Regions from separate parts of the Rhizobium sp. N731 genome, predicted to be linked through region 1. Evidence: predicted binding sites of a transcription regulator. Region 1 holds the regulator's gene; each other region holds the start of a gene.
What was found. Region 1 encodes PhoB, which activates phosphate uptake and scavenging genes when phosphate is short. Its sites were predicted from a motif close to TGTCATNNANCTGTCAT; they were not measured.
Positions count from the first base shown of each region.

Region 1 (4,209 bases):
GCCGACGATCATCATCGCCACCCGCGCCGCACTGCGCGCCGTGCCACCGTCGATCCGCGCCGCAGCCCTCGGCCTCGGCGCCTCGAAGATGCAGATGGTGTTCCACCATGTCCTGCCGCTCGCCATGCCCGGCATCCTCACCGGCACGATCATCGGGCTGGCGCATGCGCTCGGCGAAACCGCGCCGCTGCTCCTGATCGGCATGGTCGCCTTCGTCGCCAATGCGCCGACGACGCCGCTCGATCCCTCGACGGCCCTGCCGGTCCAGGTCTATATGTGGGCGAACGAGGCCGAACGTGCCTTCGTGGAACGTACTTCGGGTGCCATCATCGTCCTGCTCCTGTTCCTGATCGTCATGAACATGGGCGCCATCCTCTTGCGTCGTCGCTTCGAGCGCCGCTGGTAAACGGAGTAGATATCATGAACATGCTGACGGAAGCTGCAGTTGAAAAGGCGCTGGATCAGAAGATGAGCAACGTCCCGTATAAAATGATCGGACAGGATGTCTCCGTATACTACGGCGAGAAGCGTGCGCTTTTCGACGTGAACCTGAACATCCGCGAAAACACCGTAACCGCCCTGATCGGCCCCTCGGGCTGCGGCAAGTCGACTTTCCTGCGAAGCCTCAACCGCATGAACGACACGATCGAGGGGTGCCGCGTCACCGGCAAGATCACGCTCGACAGCGACGACATCTATGATCCGGATATCGACGTCGTCGAACTTCGCGCTCGCGTCGGCATGGTTTTCCAGAAGCCGAACCCGTTCCCGAAGTCGATCTACGAAAACGTCTCCTACGGACCGCGCATCCATGGCCTCGCCAAGTCGAAGGCCGATCTCGACCAGATCGTCGAGACCAGCCTGCAGCGCGCCGGCCTCTGGAACGAGGTCAAGGACCGCGTGCACGAGTCCGGCACCGGCCTCTCCGGCGGTCAGCAGCAGCGCCTGTGCATCGCCCGCGCCGTTGCCGTCAGCCCTGAGGTCATCCTGATGGACGAACCCTGCTCGGCGCTCGACCCGATCGCCACCGCCAAGGTCGAGGAACTGATCCACGAGCTGCGCGAGAACTACACGATCGTCATCGTCACCCACTCCATGCAGCAGGCCGCGCGTGTCTCGCAGCGCACCGCCATGTTCCACCTCGGCAACCTCGTCGAGGAGAACGACACCGACAAGATGTTCACCAACCCGGACGATCCGCGCACCCAGGACTACATCATGGGTCGCTTCGGCTGATTGCGGCAATCCGAAGCCTTCCCGTTATTCGAGGACAAAGCCCCATGGCATCGACACATATTTATTCTGCCTATGATGATGATCTGAAGTTCCTCTCCAGGCGGATTTCCGAAATGGGCGGCCTGGCCGAGCAGATGGTCGCCGAATCCGTCCGGGCGCTGGTCAACGGCGATACGGCGCTGGCGCAGAAGGTCATCTCCGACGATGTGATCCTCGATCACACCGAGCGCGAGATCGGCGACAAGGCGATCGTCACCATCGCCCGCCGCCAGCCGATGGCCGCCGACCTGCGCGAAATCATGGGTTCGATCCGCATCGCCGCCGACCTCGAACGCGTCGGCGACCTCGGCAAGAACACCGCCAAGCGCGTCATCGCCGTGCAGAGCACCGGCGTTCCGCGCAAGCTCGCCCGCGGTCTCGAGCACCTGTCCGAGCTGGCGCTCGTCCAGCTCAAGGAAGTGCTCGACGTCTATACGACGCGCGCCGCCGACAAGGCGACCGCCATCCGCGAGCGCGACAACGAGATCGATGCGATGTACACCTCGCTGTTCCGCGAGCTCTTGACCTACATGATGGAAGATCCGCGCAACATCACGAGCTGCACGCATCTGCTCTTCTGCGCCAAGAACATCGAGCGCATCGGCGACCATGCCACCAACATCGCCGAGACGATCTACTACATGGCGACGGGCGCCCAGCCGGAAGGCGATCGTCCGAAGGATGACAGCGCCAACACCGTCGGCGCCGCGACGGAATAATCGTTCCGAACGAGCCGCCCGAGCCCGCCGCCCGGACCAGTCACTTGCGTGCGCGCCCGTTCGGGGCGCGCAAAGAGGTCGCAGCCAATTTCTGAATTTGCGCAGGACGCCTGGTTAAATCGTCCCGGTTTAAGGCTTGTGCGCGAGGAGACGGACACGCATGATCCCGAGAGTCGCAGTTGTTGAAGACGAGGAAGCGCTCAGCGTGCTCCTTCGCTATAATCTCGAAGCGGAAGGCTTTGAAGTCGATACCATCCTGCGCGGCGACGAGGCCGAAATCAGGCTTCAGGAGCGCACGCCCGATCTCCTCATCCTCGACTGGATGTTGCCCGGCGTCTCCGGCATCGAACTCTGCCGGCGCCTGCGCATGCGGCCGGAAACCGAGCGGCTGCCGATCATCATGCTGACGGCGCGCGGCGAGGAGAGCGAGCGGGTGCGCGGACTGTCCACCGGCGCCGACGATTATGTCGTCAAGCCCTTCTCGACCCCCGAACTCGTCGCCCGCGTCAAGGCGATGCTGCGTCGGGCCCGTCCCGAGGTGCTGTCCTCGGTGTTGAAATGCGGCGATATCGAACTCGACCGCGAAACCCATCGCGTTCATCGCAAGAGCCGCGAAGTCCGCCTCGGCCCGACCGAATTCCGCCTGTTGGAATTCCTGATGTCGTCGCCGGGCCGCGTCTTCTCGCGCTCGCAGCTGCTCGACGGCGTCTGGGGCCACGACATCTATGTCGATGAACGCACCGTCGACGTCCATGTCGGCCGCCTGCGCAAGGCGCTGAATTTCTCCAACATGCAGGACGTCATCCGCACCGTCCGCGGCGCCGGCTATTCGATGGAGGCCTGAGGCTGAGGGAGTGTGTGGTCGGCGTTCCCGCCGGTGCAGCCTTTCCCAGGCCCTTCATTGCACCGGCGCGGCGTATGAGCGGGCACCACCTCACCTCTGTCATCCAGGCACCACCTCTCCTCTCCGTCATCCCAGGGCTTGACCCTGGGATCCATGCGGCTGGCGCTGCGGGAGGAGCGATGGCATTCAAATGCAGGGAAATTATCGAAGCCGAGTGCCTGGTCGTGGATCCCAGGGTCAAGCCCTGGGATGACGGAATGCGTGGTCGGCTTTGCTGCCAAACACAAAGGTCGCTTCCCCACTCTAATCACAAAAAACGGGCTGCTCGGCCCGTTTCTCACTCTCGACGATGTCGCCCGCTCAGCTGACGCGCGCTGCCGCCCGGCGGCGTTCGTTGATCGGCTGATAGGCAAGCTTCTGATGATAGCTGCAATAGGGCGAATTGTCAGGGGATTCGCAGCCGCAGAAGTGGAAATCGTCCTTCAGCGGATCGCCGACCGGCCATTTGCAGGTGCGTTCGGTCAGTTCCGTCAGGCCGAGGCGGCGGGAAATCGGCACGACCACGTTGCCCTTCGGCACGTATTCCATTTCCTCGACCGTTTCGATCTCGATCTCTTCCTTCAGCATCGTTGCGCCCTGCTGGCGGGTAACGGTGCGGGTGGTGATCCGGGAGGCGTAGTTCGGCGCGCGCGGCGCCGATGTCTGGCGCTTCGGCGTGCGCGCCGCCGTCGCCGTGCCGCCGGCCTTGGCACGACCCGGCAGGTTCAGCCGGTGCACCTTGCCGATAACGGCGTTTCGGCTCACGCCGCCAAGCTGCGCAGCAATCTGGCTGGCGCTCAGTCCTTCGGCCCAAAGCTTCTTGAGTTTCTCGACCCGCTCGTCTGTCCAGTTCATGCCCTGTCTCCACCGTTTGCGTTGGTGATGGCAGAATCCCTCACCGTTGTCCCGGAAGCCTCCGAAACAAGAAACGCTTGATCAATTTTGGTGACTAGTTCCGCCGCATGCAGTCTAGTAATTGAACTTTAACCTAGTGTGAGGCTGACTCCGTGACAAGAGTCGCGGGAATCCGGATGAATCGAATTTCAAGTTTTCCCCAACTTGCTTCCTCTGCGTGTCATTTCTGCAATAATGCCTGTTGAAGGCCGAAAGTGCCCCTGTACAAGCTTGCTGCATACGCTAAGGCCGCAGTTTTGTTGACATTGCAGCGCGAAAAGGAAATAGTACCGCTCGCCGCCGAAAGGCGGCATTTTTGATTTTTCGGACCTGGTTTCGTTAGCCGGAGTCCGTGCAGGACAACACTGAACGGGAGACCCGCGCCATGGCTGAAGCCGCGCCGCTTTATGACACCTATTCTCGCGCCCCGCTGCGGTT
Region 1 covers NZ_CP013601.1:543,098-547,306, forward strand. Annotated here, with positions in the region: gene pstA (phosphate ABC transporter permease PstA) at 1-406, shown strand, start outside; gene pstB (phosphate ABC transporter ATP-binding protein PstB) at 421-1,236, shown strand; gene phoU (phosphate signaling complex protein PhoU) at 1,281-1,994, shown strand; gene phoB (phosphate regulon transcriptional regulator PhoB) at 2,155-2,838, shown strand; gene AMK02_RS02705 (GcrA family cell cycle regulator) at 3,199-3,732, opposite strand; gene AMK02_RS02710 (aspartate aminotransferase family protein) at 4,157-4,209, shown strand, end outside.

Region 2 (4,209 bases), 1.9 Mb from region 1:
CTCGGTGAGCCGGAAGTGATGGCCGCGCACGCACGCGAACATGCCGGTCGCGCTCTGCTCAAGGTGAAGGTCGGAACCGGCGACGATGAAAGCCGCATCCGCGCCGTCCGCGCGGCCGCACCCGACGCCGCCATCATTCTCGACGCCAATGAGGGCTGGCCGGAGGCGGCGCTGGAACGTCATCTGCAGATCGCCGCAGAGGCGGGCGTTGCCCTCGTCGAGCAACCGCTGCCGGCGGGCCGCGATGCGCTGCTTGCCGAAATCCGCCGCCCGCTGCTGGTCTGCGCCGACGAGAGCGTGCATCACACCGGCGATCTCGCAAGTCTTGCCGACCGTTACGATGCGATCAACATCAAGCTCGACAAGACAGGTGGCCTGACGGAGGCCTTGGCGATGAAGGCTGAAGCCGAGAGGCTCGGCTTTTCGATCATGATCGGCTGCATGGTCGGCACTTCGCTGGCCATGGCGCCGGCCGTGCTGCTTGCGCAGAATGCCGATTTCGTCGATCTCGACGGCCCGCTGCTGCTTGCCCGCGACCGCGAGCCCGGCCTGCGCTACGCCGCTTCCCTGGTCTTTCCACCGGAAAGCGCCCTCTGGGGCTGAAGATAATAGGCTGAGATGACGAGTCCGAGGCCGGAAAGCGCGACGAGCGCCATGACGTAATAGCTGACGAGGCCGAGCCAGGCGTAAAGATAGCCCGAAGCGATGGTCATTAACCCCATCGCCATGCCGACATAAAAGAAATAGGCGCCCTGCGCCGAGGCCTCCTGCGTTTCCTGCACCGTCGCCATGATCCGCCGCTGCACGCCGGTGTGCACGAAGGCATAGGTGAAGCCGTGGAAACATTGCAGCAGGAAGAAGCCGGCAAAACCGGCGTTCATGGGAAACAGGATCCAGCGGCAGACGCTGACGGCGCAGCCGAAGCGGATAAGCGTCCAAGCGCTGAAGCGCCGATTGAGACGCTTCGACAGAAAGAACACCGTCACCTCCGAGGCAACGCCGGCGCTCCAGAGCAGGCCGACTTGCGTGCCGGAAAAGCCGAGCTGATGCCAATAGATCGAGGAAAAAGCATTAAGCACCGCATGGCTCGACTGCTGGATGGCGACGCCGATCAGAAGCAGCAGCAAATGCGGCTCGCTCAGACCGCGGCCGGTGGCGGCCGGAAGATCGATCGGCTGGCCGCGCCGCCGCGTCGGTCCGATCCGCGGACAGAAGATCGCCATCACCACGGTCATCGTGAAGCCGAACACCATCACGACGAGCACCATGCCGCCGCCCCACCGGCCGATCAGCTGACCGCCGAGGAGCGTCGAGATGATGAAGGCGATCGACCCCCACACCCGCATCGACCCATAGTCGAGCCCCCAGCGGCGCACACCCGAAATGACGATCGATTCGACGACCGGCAGATAAGGCGCGAAGGTGGCGCCCTGCAGCGCGAAGACGATCGTCACCGGCCAGAAGCTCGTCGTCCAATAAAGTGCGATTGCGGTCAGCAGCGACAGGCCGCCCGACCACAGCAACACGTCGGCGCGCTCCTTCAGGCGGTCGGCGATCATGGCGACGATAGGCGCCACCAGAACACGAACCACCATTGGTATGGCAAGGATGATGCCGATTTCATGGTCGCTGAAACTGTGGGTTTCCAGCCAAACGGGGAAGAACGGCAGCACGACGCCGTTGACGAGCAGCGGCGCGCAATAGGACAGCGCGCTGAGCAGCCGGAAGCGCTGCGGCGCTCCCTCACCCGAGGAATGTTGAGCGGGAATCATGGGTGGACCTGAAGGAAACTGGACGTTGTCCTAACACACCACCCGGAAAGCGACTATTGCGAGAAATAGCCGTCCGGAAACGTTTTAAGAAATAAATTGGGCCTGTCACCTCGCGGTAACGGCTAAATTGCTGGAGAGCCGCCGCGACTGCGACGGCGCCAAAATCAAGCCGCCTGCGGGGCGAGTTCCGCCTCTTCGGGACGCTCGACGGCGGTAAGCGCCGGTACGGCGGTGGCAAGCGCCCGCCAGGTGATCAGTTCGAAGGTGCCGTCGGCATGTTCGGCAACCGCCGTGCAGCTTTCCACCCAGTCACCCGTGTTGATGTAGCGAATGCCGTCCATGTCCTGGATGATGGCGTGGTGGATGTGGCCGCAGATCACGCCGTCGGCGCCGCTCTTGCGGGCCTCTTCGGCCACGACGCGCTCGAACTCGCCGATGAAATTGACCGCATGCTTGACCTGCAGCTTCGCCCAGGCGGAGAACGACCAATAGGGCATACCGAGGCGGCGGCGTACGGCCGCGAGCAGGATATTGATCCGAATCGCCGTATCATAGGCCCAGTCGCCGAGATAGGCGAGCAGGCGGGCGTTGCGGACGACGACGTCGAACTCGTCGCCGTGCAGGATCAGGTATTTCTTGCCGTCCGCGCCGTCATGCATCATACGCTCGACGACCTCGATGCCGCCAAAATGCATGCCCGGGAAGTCGCGCAGAAATTCGTCGTGATTGCCCGGGACGTAGACGACGCGCGTGCCCTTGCGCGCCTTGCGCAACAGCTTCTGAACGACGTCGTTGCAGACCTGCGGCCAATACCAGCTGCGCTTCAGGCGCCAGCCGTCGACGATGTCGCCGACGAGCACGATCGTGTCCGCCTCGTGGTAGCGCAGGAAATCCAGCAGGAAATCAGCCTTCGCGGCCTTCGAGCCGAGATGGACATCGGAAATGAAGAGCGTGCGGAAATGTCTGGGTTCCATCATGTCTATCACGAGCTGCCGCTCATGCCCCATCTTTCATCTAGCCTTCCAAAACCAGACTCGTGTTTCAGGAAGATGACAAGCTGGGGAAAAGCCCTTCAGACCCCACCCATTCCGTCCGGATGGTAAACGCCGATCTCGTCGGTGGCGAAGCTCGCAATACCGACATCGGAAATCCGATCATCATAATTTCTCGCCGCGATGTTCCGGATCTTTCCCGTATACCGAGAATCAAATTAACAGCAGCTGCCGATCAAGGCGTAACCTGGGGGATTGATGATGCGCGCCCACACCGCGACAATAATGATTTCTATTGCACTGCTTGCAGGCTGCGCACCGACGCAGCAGGACTATGATGCGACAGTCACGCTGCTGCAGGGCAGCGCGAGAGCGAGAAATGAGTTCGTCAAAGTGTGCGCAAAGGATTTCGATGCAAATGCGCGTCGCACCGCAGGGATCGTGACAAACGCCTCCGACAAGGACGCTCCGAGAGTCGCCTGCCAGCGATATCTGATGGCCGCGACCTCCGGTCGCGCCACGTATCAGGATCTGCTCGACATCAAGGCTCACCGGTTTACGCCAAAGCTCATCAAGATCTTCCAGGGCCGCTGATAGCTCGGAAGACACCTCTCGCTCGTCGATTTTGAAACCGACGTGAACAAGCTAGACGGGCCAAGCGGATTGGGGGGAAAGCGGCCACTGGACGCTCGCCCCTCTTTCGGCCGGCGATGTTGCCCTGCCGATCGAGCGCGTTCATGATGGCGACGATTTCATATTCGAAAAAGCGGGATGGCCGATGCGTCTCTTTCTCGTTCGCCATGGCGAATCCCTCGGCAATATCAACGAGCAGGCCTACCGCCAGTTCGGCGATCATAACGTGCCGCTGACGGAATGGGGCTATCGCCAGGCGGCGGAGGCAGGCGCTGTCATCGCCTCGTACCTGAGAGGGTTGCCGAGCCAGGGGTTTCAGAAGCTGCATATCTGGTATTCGCCGTTTCTGCGCACGCGCCAGAGCAAGGATGCGCTGCTCGAAGCGCTGCCGGAAAACTTCGTCGGCGATGTCAGGGAAGATTATCTCCTGCGCGAGCAGGATTTCGGCCTCTTCACCGAAATATACGACCATGCCGAGCAGAAACAGAAATTCCCCGAGGAATTCGAAAAATGGGCGAGGCTGCGCAATAATAGCGGCAAGTTCTATGCGCGGCCGCCGGACGGCGAAAGCCGGGCAGATGTGGCGCAGCGGGTGCGTCTCTTCCTCCAGACCGTCATGCGCGAGGCCGAAAGCGGCAACCACAATGTCGCGATCGTCGGCCATGGCGTCACCAACCGGGCGGTCGAAATGAATTTCCTGCACCACTCCGTCGATTGGTTCGAGCGCTCCGACAATCCTGGGAATTCCGACGTCACGCTGATCGAGGGAACGCGTCTGCAAGGCTACGACACCACACTGCTGCACCAGGCCG
Region 2 covers NZ_CP013601.1:2,416,047-2,420,255, forward strand. Annotated here, with positions in the region: gene dgcA (N-acetyl-D-Glu racemase DgcA) at 1-603, shown strand, start outside; gene AMK02_RS11905 (MFS transporter) at 555-1,772, opposite strand; gene AMK02_RS11910 (UDP-2,3-diacylglucosamine diphosphatase) at 1,937-2,779, opposite strand; gene AMK02_RS11915 (hypothetical protein) at 3,026-3,358, shown strand; gene AMK02_RS11920 (histidine phosphatase family protein) at 3,543-4,209, shown strand, end outside.
Region 2: a site for PhoB is predicted at 2,811-2,827, ahead of AMK02_RS11910 (UDP-2,3-diacylglucosamine diphosphatase). Genes of this name have one in related genera too.

Region 3 (4,209 bases), 360 kb from region 1:
ATTGTCGGAATGGGAGATGACGAATTCCTCGTCCTGGGCCGGCGCGGTGATGTCCTCGCCGAGCTCTTCGGCGCGAAGCGCCCGATCAACAAGCGACATTGCCATCGCCTTGCGCTCGCTCTGGCCGAAGACCAAGCCGTAGCCGCGGGTGAATTGCGGCGGCGCCTTGGCCGAGCCCTTGAACTGGTTGACCATCTGGCATTCGGTGATCTGGATGACGCCGAGCGAGACGGCGAAACCGAGCTCCGGCACGTCGAACTCCACCTCGACCGCGCCGATGCGGATCTCGCCGGTGAAGGGGTGGCTGCGGCCATAGCCGCGCTGCGTGGAATAACCGAGCGCCAGCAGGAAGCCTTCATCGCCGCGGGAAAGCGCCTGCAAGCGCAGATCGCGGGTCATCGGGAATTCCATCGGCTCGCGGGTCAGATCGCCGATCTCGTGATCTTCGGGCATGTCGCCGTCAGCCTCGATCAGGCCCTCCTCGCCGAGGATTTCGGAGACGCGCATGACGCGGCCGGTCTCGGCTGTGCGCTGCGCGGGCGCCTCGACCGCTTCGTCCTGAAGCAGTGAGGGATCGAGCAGCCGGTGAGTATAATCGAAAGTAGGACCAAGAAGCTGGCCCCCCGGCAGGTCCTTGTAGGTCGCCGAGATGCGCCGTTCGATCGTCATCTCAGCCGTGTCGAGCGGTTTGGAATAGCCGAAGCGCGGCAGCGTCGTGCGGTAAGCGCGCAGCAGGAAGATCGCCTCGATCATGTCTCCGCGCGACTGACGCACGGCCAGCGCGGCGAGGGTGCGGTCGAAAAGCGAGGCCTCGGCCATGACGCGGTCGACGGCGAGGGCGAGTTGTTCGACGATCTGCTCGATGCCGATCGCCGGCAGCGAACGGTCGCCGCGGCGGCGGTCGGCAAGCAGACGGTGGGCATTGGCGATGGCGGCCTCGCCACCCTTGACGGCAACATACATGAGCTCAGATCTCCGTTGCTGTGATCTTGGTGGTGCGCGGCAGACAGGCGAAGCGCGTGCCCGACGTCAGCACGATGTCGATGCCGCGCGGGAAGAGCGCACGGTTCTCGGTCCAGAGCCTGAGGAAGGTCTCCGGCAGCCCCGCCGGCGCGATCTCCACGACGCTCTGGATGCCCGGACCCATCAGCGCCAGCCTGCGTCCGCCTTCGAGTTCGGGAAGTTCGATGACGACAGTCGTCGAGCGGTCGGGATATTCCTGCGTGCCTGATGCGAAGAGGCCGAAGGAGCAAAGCGCAGTGCCCGCCTCAATGAAGGCAAAACGCGCATCGGCCTTTTCGGCTGTCAGGGGCGCGCCGGTGTGGAAGCCGAGCCACTCCGGCATGGGGGATTTCGCCAGTCCCGAGGTAAGCCAGACTGATGTGTCGTGGTCGCAAAGGGTGAGCGCGATCGCGCCGGCGGCAATGCCGAGCGGCGCCGGCGGAGCGATATCGGGCGCAACTGTCTGGATGGCGCCGGGACGGGCCATGCCGTCCATCAGCATCTTGAAGACGCTCTGCGCATGGAAAACCGGGTCGGCAAAACCGCCGGTCAAGGCTTCTGTCGCAAGACCCATCAGTTGTCTCCCCGTACCATGGTGAAGAAATCGACGCGGGTTGCCGCCGTCTCGTCCGCCTTGCGGCGCTCAGCGACGGCGATGCGTGCGGCAATCGGCGAAAGCAGCGCCTGTTCGACGAAATCCCTGGTCGCCTCCTCCTGCCAGAGCGCATCGAAGATCGCCGCAAGGCGGGCCTTCTCCCGGTCGGTGCCGAGCGCCTGCGCATGGCCGATGGAGCCGGTCTCGAGCCGCACCGTTGCGCGCGTCACCGTCACCTCGCCGAGATTGAAAGGAGCTCCGCCGCCGCCGATGCGGCCGCGCACCATCACCAGTCCCGTCTCCGGTCCGCGCACCGGATAAGCCACGGGCTTCTGCGGCAACGCATCCCAGGCTGCCTGGAGTTCGCTCCGTTCCGCACGCGCCAGCAGATCGGCGGCGCGTTTGCGCTCCGAGACCGTCTGTGACGCGGCGTCCTTCTTGTCCGCTGATATCATCGCTGCTTTCCCCGAAATGTCTATTGATATAGACAACCATACAAGCTATACCTAGCCTTAAATCGGTGTCGTGACAAGCGTGTGACATCGTGGGGCAAGGCAGGGGCAGAATGGCAGGACTGAAGCAGGTGCAGAGGCAGACAGGTGTGGCGCTCTGGCGTCAGATCGCCGATCGAATTCGCGAGGCGATCGGCAATGGAACCTATGACGAAACGGGAATGGTGCCGCCGGAAACGGTGCTGGCGCTGCAATTCGGCGTTAACAGGCATACGGTACGCAGTGCGCTGGCGGCGCTGGCGCAGGAGGGAATCGTGCGCGCGGTGCAAGGTCGCGGCACGTTGATCGAGCGTAAGGAGCGCTTGAACTTCCCGATCACCCGGCGCACGCGCTTCACCGCCGGCATCGGCGATCAGGCGCGTGAGACGCGTGGTCTTCTGCTCGATGAGGCGCAGGAGGAGGCGAGTGCCGAGGTTGCCCGCTGGTTGGGCCTGAAACAGGGCGAGCAGGTGATCCGGCTGGAAACATTGCGCCATGCCGACAGGCGGCCGGTTTCAAAGGCGACGAGCTGGTTTCCCGCTGAACGCTTCGCGGGGATCGGCGAGGCCTACCGAAAGCATGAATCGATCACCAAGGCTTTCGCCGAGCTCGGGCTGGCGGACTATGTCCGGGCGACGACCGAGGTGACGGCCGCCCATGCTGCTACAGCCGACCTTGCCGATCTGGAACTCACCCCCGGCGCGATCCTGCTGATCGCCAAGGCAATGAACACCGATCTCGACGGCGTGCCGGTGCAATATTCGATCAGCCGTTTCGCCGCCGACCGGGTGCAGTTCACGATCGAGAACTGAGGCCAATAATTGAGGCAAGGCGTGCCGACCGCTTCCGGCGGCACGCCTCATCGAATTAGTGTGCGCCGGACATATCGCCCAGAACTTCCTTGGACGCGACGGTGGAATCCGCCTTCAGCTTGTAGACCATCGGAACGCCGGTCGCGAGATTGAGGGCGAGCACGCCTTCTTTGCTCAGCTTGTCGAGCACCATGACCAGCGAGCGCAGCGAATTGCCATGGGCGGCGACCAGCACCTTTTCGCCGCGCAGCACGCGCGGCAGGATTTCCGTGAGGTAGTAAGGCCAGACACGGGCGCCGGTGTCGCGCAGGCTCTCGCCGCCCGGCGGCGGCACGTCATAGGAACGGCGCCAGATATGCACCTGTTCCTCGCCCCACTTGGCGCGCGCGTCATCCTTGTTGAGACCGGAGAGATCGCCGTAGTCGCGCTCGTTCAGCGCCTGGTCGCGGATCGTTTCGAGATCGGGCTGGCCGACCTTGTCGAGGATGAGCTTCAGCGTGTGCTGCGCGCGCACTAGCGCCGAGGTATAGGCGACGTCGAATTTGATCCCGTATTCGGCAAGTGCGGCGCCTCCCGTGTTGGCTTCCTGAATGCCGAGTTCAGTCAGATCGGGATCCTTCCAGCCGGTGAAGAGATTCTTCAGGTTCCAGTCGCTCTGGCCGTGGCGAACGAGGACGAGGGTTCCGCTCATCAATATGTCTCCGAATGTCGTTATTGGGAAGAAAGCCCGAGCACGTCGAGCATGGAATAGAGGCCCGGCTTCTTGTCGCGCGCCCAAAGCGCCGCCTTGATGGCGCCGCGCGCGAAGATCGAGCGGTCGGCCGCACTGTGCGACAGGGTGACAATTTCGCCTTCTCCGGCGAAAAGCACGGAATGCTCGCCGATGACGGAGCCGCCGCGCAGCGTCGCAAAGCCGATTGTGCCGGCTTGCCGAGCGCCGGTATGGCCGTCGCGCACCCGGACCGATTTCGAGGCCAGATCGATGCCGCGCCCCTTGGCCGCGGCCTCGCCGAGAAGAAGCGCGGTGCCGGAAGGCGCATCCACCTTGTGCTTGTGATGCATTTCCAGGATTTCGATATCCCAGTCATCAGGATCGAGCGCCCGCGCTGCCTGCTCGGCGAGCACGCTGAGCAGATTGACCCCGAGGCTCATATTGCCCGACTTGACGACGCGGGCATGGCGGGCGGCCGCGGCGATCCTGGCATTGTCGTCTTCCGAACAGCCGGTGGTGCCGACGACATGGACGATGCGGGCCTGGGCAGCGAGGCCCGAAAATTCCACCGTCGCCGCCGGCGAGGTGAAGTCGAGC
Region 3 covers NZ_CP013601.1:182,277-186,485, forward strand. Annotated here, with positions in the region: gene AMK02_RS00860 (carbon-phosphorus lyase complex subunit PhnI) at 1-963, opposite strand, end outside; gene phnH (phosphonate C-P lyase system protein PhnH) at 968-1,576, opposite strand; gene phnG (phosphonate C-P lyase system protein PhnG) at 1,576-2,052, opposite strand; gene phnF (phosphonate metabolism transcriptional regulator PhnF) at 2,163-2,900, shown strand; gene AMK02_RS00880 (2,3-bisphosphoglycerate-dependent phosphoglycerate mutase) at 2,956-3,591, opposite strand; gene dapB (4-hydroxy-tetrahydrodipicolinate reductase) at 3,612-4,209, opposite strand, start outside.
Region 3: a site for PhoB is predicted at 2,123-2,139, ahead of phnF (phosphonate metabolism transcriptional regulator PhnF). Genes of this name have one in related genera too.

Region 4 (4,209 bases), 1.3 Mb from region 1:
TATCAGGAGCCGGCATACGCCGCATGCGGTTGCTGCGGAGCATCAAGCAGCAGCACCTCGCGGAACTCCTCGAGGTCAACCAGGCGACCGTTTCGCGCTGGGAGCGCGGCCAGCTTGCTCCCTCGCCCGACCAAGCCGTCAAGCTGGAACGGATTTTCGCCTCGCCGCAATATGCTGCGGCCGATGCGGCTTTAAAGCGGCTGGTCGAGGATTCCGTCCGGCCAGTGCATCTGATCTGCGATGGCACCCATCGGCTGCTGTCTGCTTCCCGACCGCGGCAGGCGGAATGGCGCGCACCGCTCAGCGCTTTTCTCGGCCGCTCTCTTTTCTCCTACGCCTCCGCCGAGATCGCTGCCGCCGAACAGTCTCTGGAGGAGTGCGGCTGGCACGAGGGCAGGCTGCTATCGTTGACCTTCGATACCGGCGCCAACGGCAATGTGCGCCTGCCGATTGCCCCCGGCCGCGTCACCTGGGAGCGGATCAGGCTTTCCGACGGCAGCGCTGGCCGTCTCGTCACCACCGTCGCGAAGCCTGCAGCTTTCCTGCACCCTCCTGCATAATTTATGCGTTGTCCGCAAATGCCGGTCTTTTGTAGCCTCTGCCGCGAATGGGGCCAGGAGACGACGCGATGACGATATTGGTGACGGGAAGCGCCGGCCACCTCGGCGAGGCGCTGATGCGCAGCTTGAGAGCTCAGAGCCGGTGGGCGCGCGGCATCGACATCAAGCCATCGGCTTTTACCGATATGGTCGGCTCCATCGGTGACCGCGGTTTCATCAGGCGAGCGATGTCGGGCATCAGCCACGTCATCCATGCCGCCACGCTCCACAAGCCGCATGTGGCGACCCATGGCAATCGCGATTTCCTCGACACCAATGTCGGCGGCACGCTGAACCTGCTTGAAGAGGCGACCGCCGCGGGCGTTGCAAGCTTCGTCTTCACCAGCACCACCAGCGCTTTCGGCGCGGCACTGACGCCGGTCGCCGGCGAACCCGCGGCTTGGGTCACCGAGGACGTGCTTCCTGTCGCGAAGAATATCTATGGCGTGACGAAGCTCGCTGCCGAAGGAATCTCGGAACTCTTCGCCCGCAAATCCCGCCTGCCTGTTGTCATCCTCAGGACGTCGCGCTTCTTTCCCGAAAGCGATGACGATCGCGAGATTCGCAACAGCTATTCGGCGGAAAATGCGCAGGCCAACGAGCTGCTTCATCGCCGCGTCGATATCAGCGACGTGGTCGGCGCTCATTTGCTGGCGCTCGAAAAGGCACCGGCAATCGGCTTCGGCCGCTATATCATCTCGGCCACGACGCCCTTTCTACCGGGCGACGTCGCTGAGCTCAGGCGTGACGCGCCTGCTGTCGTCGAGCGGCTGTTTCCAGGTGCGAACACCCTTTACGCCGAATGCGGCTGGAAAATGTTCCCGACGCTCGATCGCGTCTACGTCAACGAACGCGCAAGGCGCGAACTTGGCTGGCAGCCGCGCTATGATTTCCGCTTCGTGGTCGATTGCCTGCGCGAGCGCCGCGAATGGCGAAGCCCGTTGGCGATCGATGTCGGCTCCAAGGGCTACCACGAGGAAGTGTTCGCCGAAGGACCCTATCCGGTCGATTAGGGCAATGAGCTGATTGCAGGCTCTGAGGGTGTCATCCAGTTATCACGATCCCATCCTAGACGTTTAGCCGGGATAGGGGGCGAAATCCGGGCGTGTTCCGTTCTGAGGAATCGATCCCGAAGCCGAGGAATGTCATTCGAAACGGTGTCCAGCTTGCGGGCGGGAACCGTTGCAGGAACGCTTTTGACCGAGAGGCTATTTCATGAAGAACGTCAGACCATATGCAACGCGGCTGTTCGCCGCAGTTCTCGCGGCATCCGCCGCCATTCCCGCCATGGCAAGGGCGGAGAATTCCGCCGGTTTCGTCAATAAGGGCCTGGTCGGCGTCGGCCGCATTCCGGCCAACCAGCGCGACAAATTCGGTGAAACCTTCGGCTCCGGCTCCGGCATGGCGATCGACGCCGCCGCCTGGAGTCGGGATGGCGCCAGCTATAAGGGCATGCTCTACCTTTTGCCCGACCGTGGTTACAATGTCGCCGGCACTGTCGACTACCACCCGCGCCTGAACACCCTCTCGATCATTCTGACCCCGACCGCGCCAGGCGCGGCCCCCGAGGCCGGCAAGGAGCAATCGGGCGTCGAGGCGAAACTCGTCGATTCCATGCTCTTTGTTGACGACAAGGGCGTGAACACGACCGGTCTCGACCCGGAATCCGGCGTCCGCGCCGCTGCGGGCAACTTCCCGCCGCTGCCGCAGGCGGCGAACGGCAAGATCGCCCTCGACGATGAGGCGATCATCCGCATGGGCGACGGCACTATGTTCGTCAGCGACGAATACGGCCCCTATATCTATCGCTTCTCTGCCGATGGCCACTTGCTTTCAGCCACCCAGCCGCCCAAGGCGCTTCTGCCGATGCGCAAGGGCGCGCTGAGCTTCGCCTCAAACAATCCCGGTCCCGGCGGGTCCGCTCCCGATCCGAAGGACCCCGAAACAGGCCGCCAGAACAACCAGGGTCTCGAAGGCATGGCAATGACGCCCGACGGCAAGTTTATCGTTGCCGTACTGCAGTCGGCGGCCCGCCAGGACGGCGGCGATTCCGGCTCGACCCGCCAGAATACCCGCGCCATGATCTATGACGCCGCCGATCCCGATCATCTGAAGCTGGTGCACGAATATGTCGTGCCGCTGCCGGTCTTCAAGGACGCCAAGGGCAAGACGACGATCGCCGCCGAGAGCGAGATCGTCGCCCTTTCCGACAAGACCTTCCTGATGCTTGCCCGTGACAGCGGCAACGGCCAGGGCGTGAAGGGGGACAAATCTCTGTATCGCAAGATCGACATCGTCGACTTATCCGCCGCGACCGATATCGCCGGCAGCGATTTCGACGCCGGCAAGGCGGTCGCACCGAAAGGTGTCCTCGACCCGTCGCTGACGCCGGCGACGCTGACGCCGTTTATCGACCTCAACGACGAGGCAGAGCTTGGCCGCTTCGGCCTGCACAACGGTGCGCCGAACGACAGGAACGATCTATCGGAAAAATGGGAAGCCATGGGTCTGGCAAGTGTCCTCGACCCGAAGCTGCCGGACGATTACTTCCTGTTCGTCGCCAACGACAACGACTTCCTGACGCAAGATGGCTTTCAGGTGGGGGCCGCCTATAAGGCTGACGGCGGCGCCGACGTGGACACCATGTTCCAGGTTTTCCAGGTGACGCTTCCCGGGTTGAAGAAGTAACTGCGCGCCACAAGGGGCGGACGCGCGAGCCGCGTTTGCCCGTGATCCAGCGTCTTCGTCGATGATGAAAGGAAAAGGTGCGATCCACGACGACCGATGGATGTTTACGATCCTGGGCGCCTACAAACGTAGGTGGGCACCGTGTGTCCAGGCCCACGAGCCCGGACAGGGACAGCTCCCTTTGGATCGAGTATGGCCCCAGGGATTGTGGTTCCTGTCGAGAGGCGCAGACCGCATCGCGATATATAAGGTCGTTTGCATCGACGCGCCAGTGGCGACGACAGCCCGTTTTTATTTAATTGACATCAATTGAGTTCGGGAGCGGCCCGGCCATTCAGCTTGTCGGTGATGCCGCGAATGCGGCTCGAAATCTCGCCGAGCGCCGCCGCCAGCGTTTCCTCAGTGCGGGCGGTCGCGGCAAGCACGGTGTCGCGGTTGCCGCGCAGCGACTCCAGCTCAGTTTCCAGCCCCGCGATGCGGCGCGTCAGCTCGGCAATCTCATCCATGATCATGATGCCGGCCATGACGGTGATCCTGAGATCGCCGATCTCACCGAACTGGCCCTTGAGATGGCCGACATAGCGGTCGAAACGGGTGGCGAGATCGGTCAGATGATCCTCCTGCCCTTCCTCGCAGGCCATGCGATAGGCCTTGCCGTCGATCGTTACCGTCACTTGCGCCATATCAAATTCTCTCTCATCAGCGGTCCAGAACCGCGCGGATCGTCTCCATGGCCGTCACCAGCCGCCGCGATACCTCACGATTGACCTCTTCCAGCCGGTTGGCGCGAAATTCGGCCTGGTCGAGCTCCTGGGCCAGACGGGAGCGGTCGGCATGCACACGTCGCACCTCGCCCTCGATCTCACCCTGCTCTCGCTGACGCTCGATGCGCATGTCGACGGCGTTTTCGAGACTCGAAATC
Region 4 covers NZ_CP013601.1:3,629,077-3,633,285, forward strand. Annotated here, with positions in the region: gene AMK02_RS17690 (helix-turn-helix domain-containing protein) at 1-560, shown strand, start outside; gene AMK02_RS17695 (NAD-dependent epimerase/dehydratase family protein) at 629-1,612, shown strand; gene AMK02_RS17700 (esterase-like activity of phytase family protein) at 1,815-3,287, shown strand; RNA gene ssrS (6S RNA) at 3,365-3,523, opposite strand; gene AMK02_RS17710 (cell division protein ZapA) at 3,593-3,970, opposite strand; gene AMK02_RS17715 (DUF4164 domain-containing protein) at 3,987-4,209, opposite strand, start outside.
Region 4: a site for PhoB is predicted at 1,642-1,658, ahead of AMK02_RS17700 (esterase-like activity of phytase family protein). Genes of this name have one in related genera too.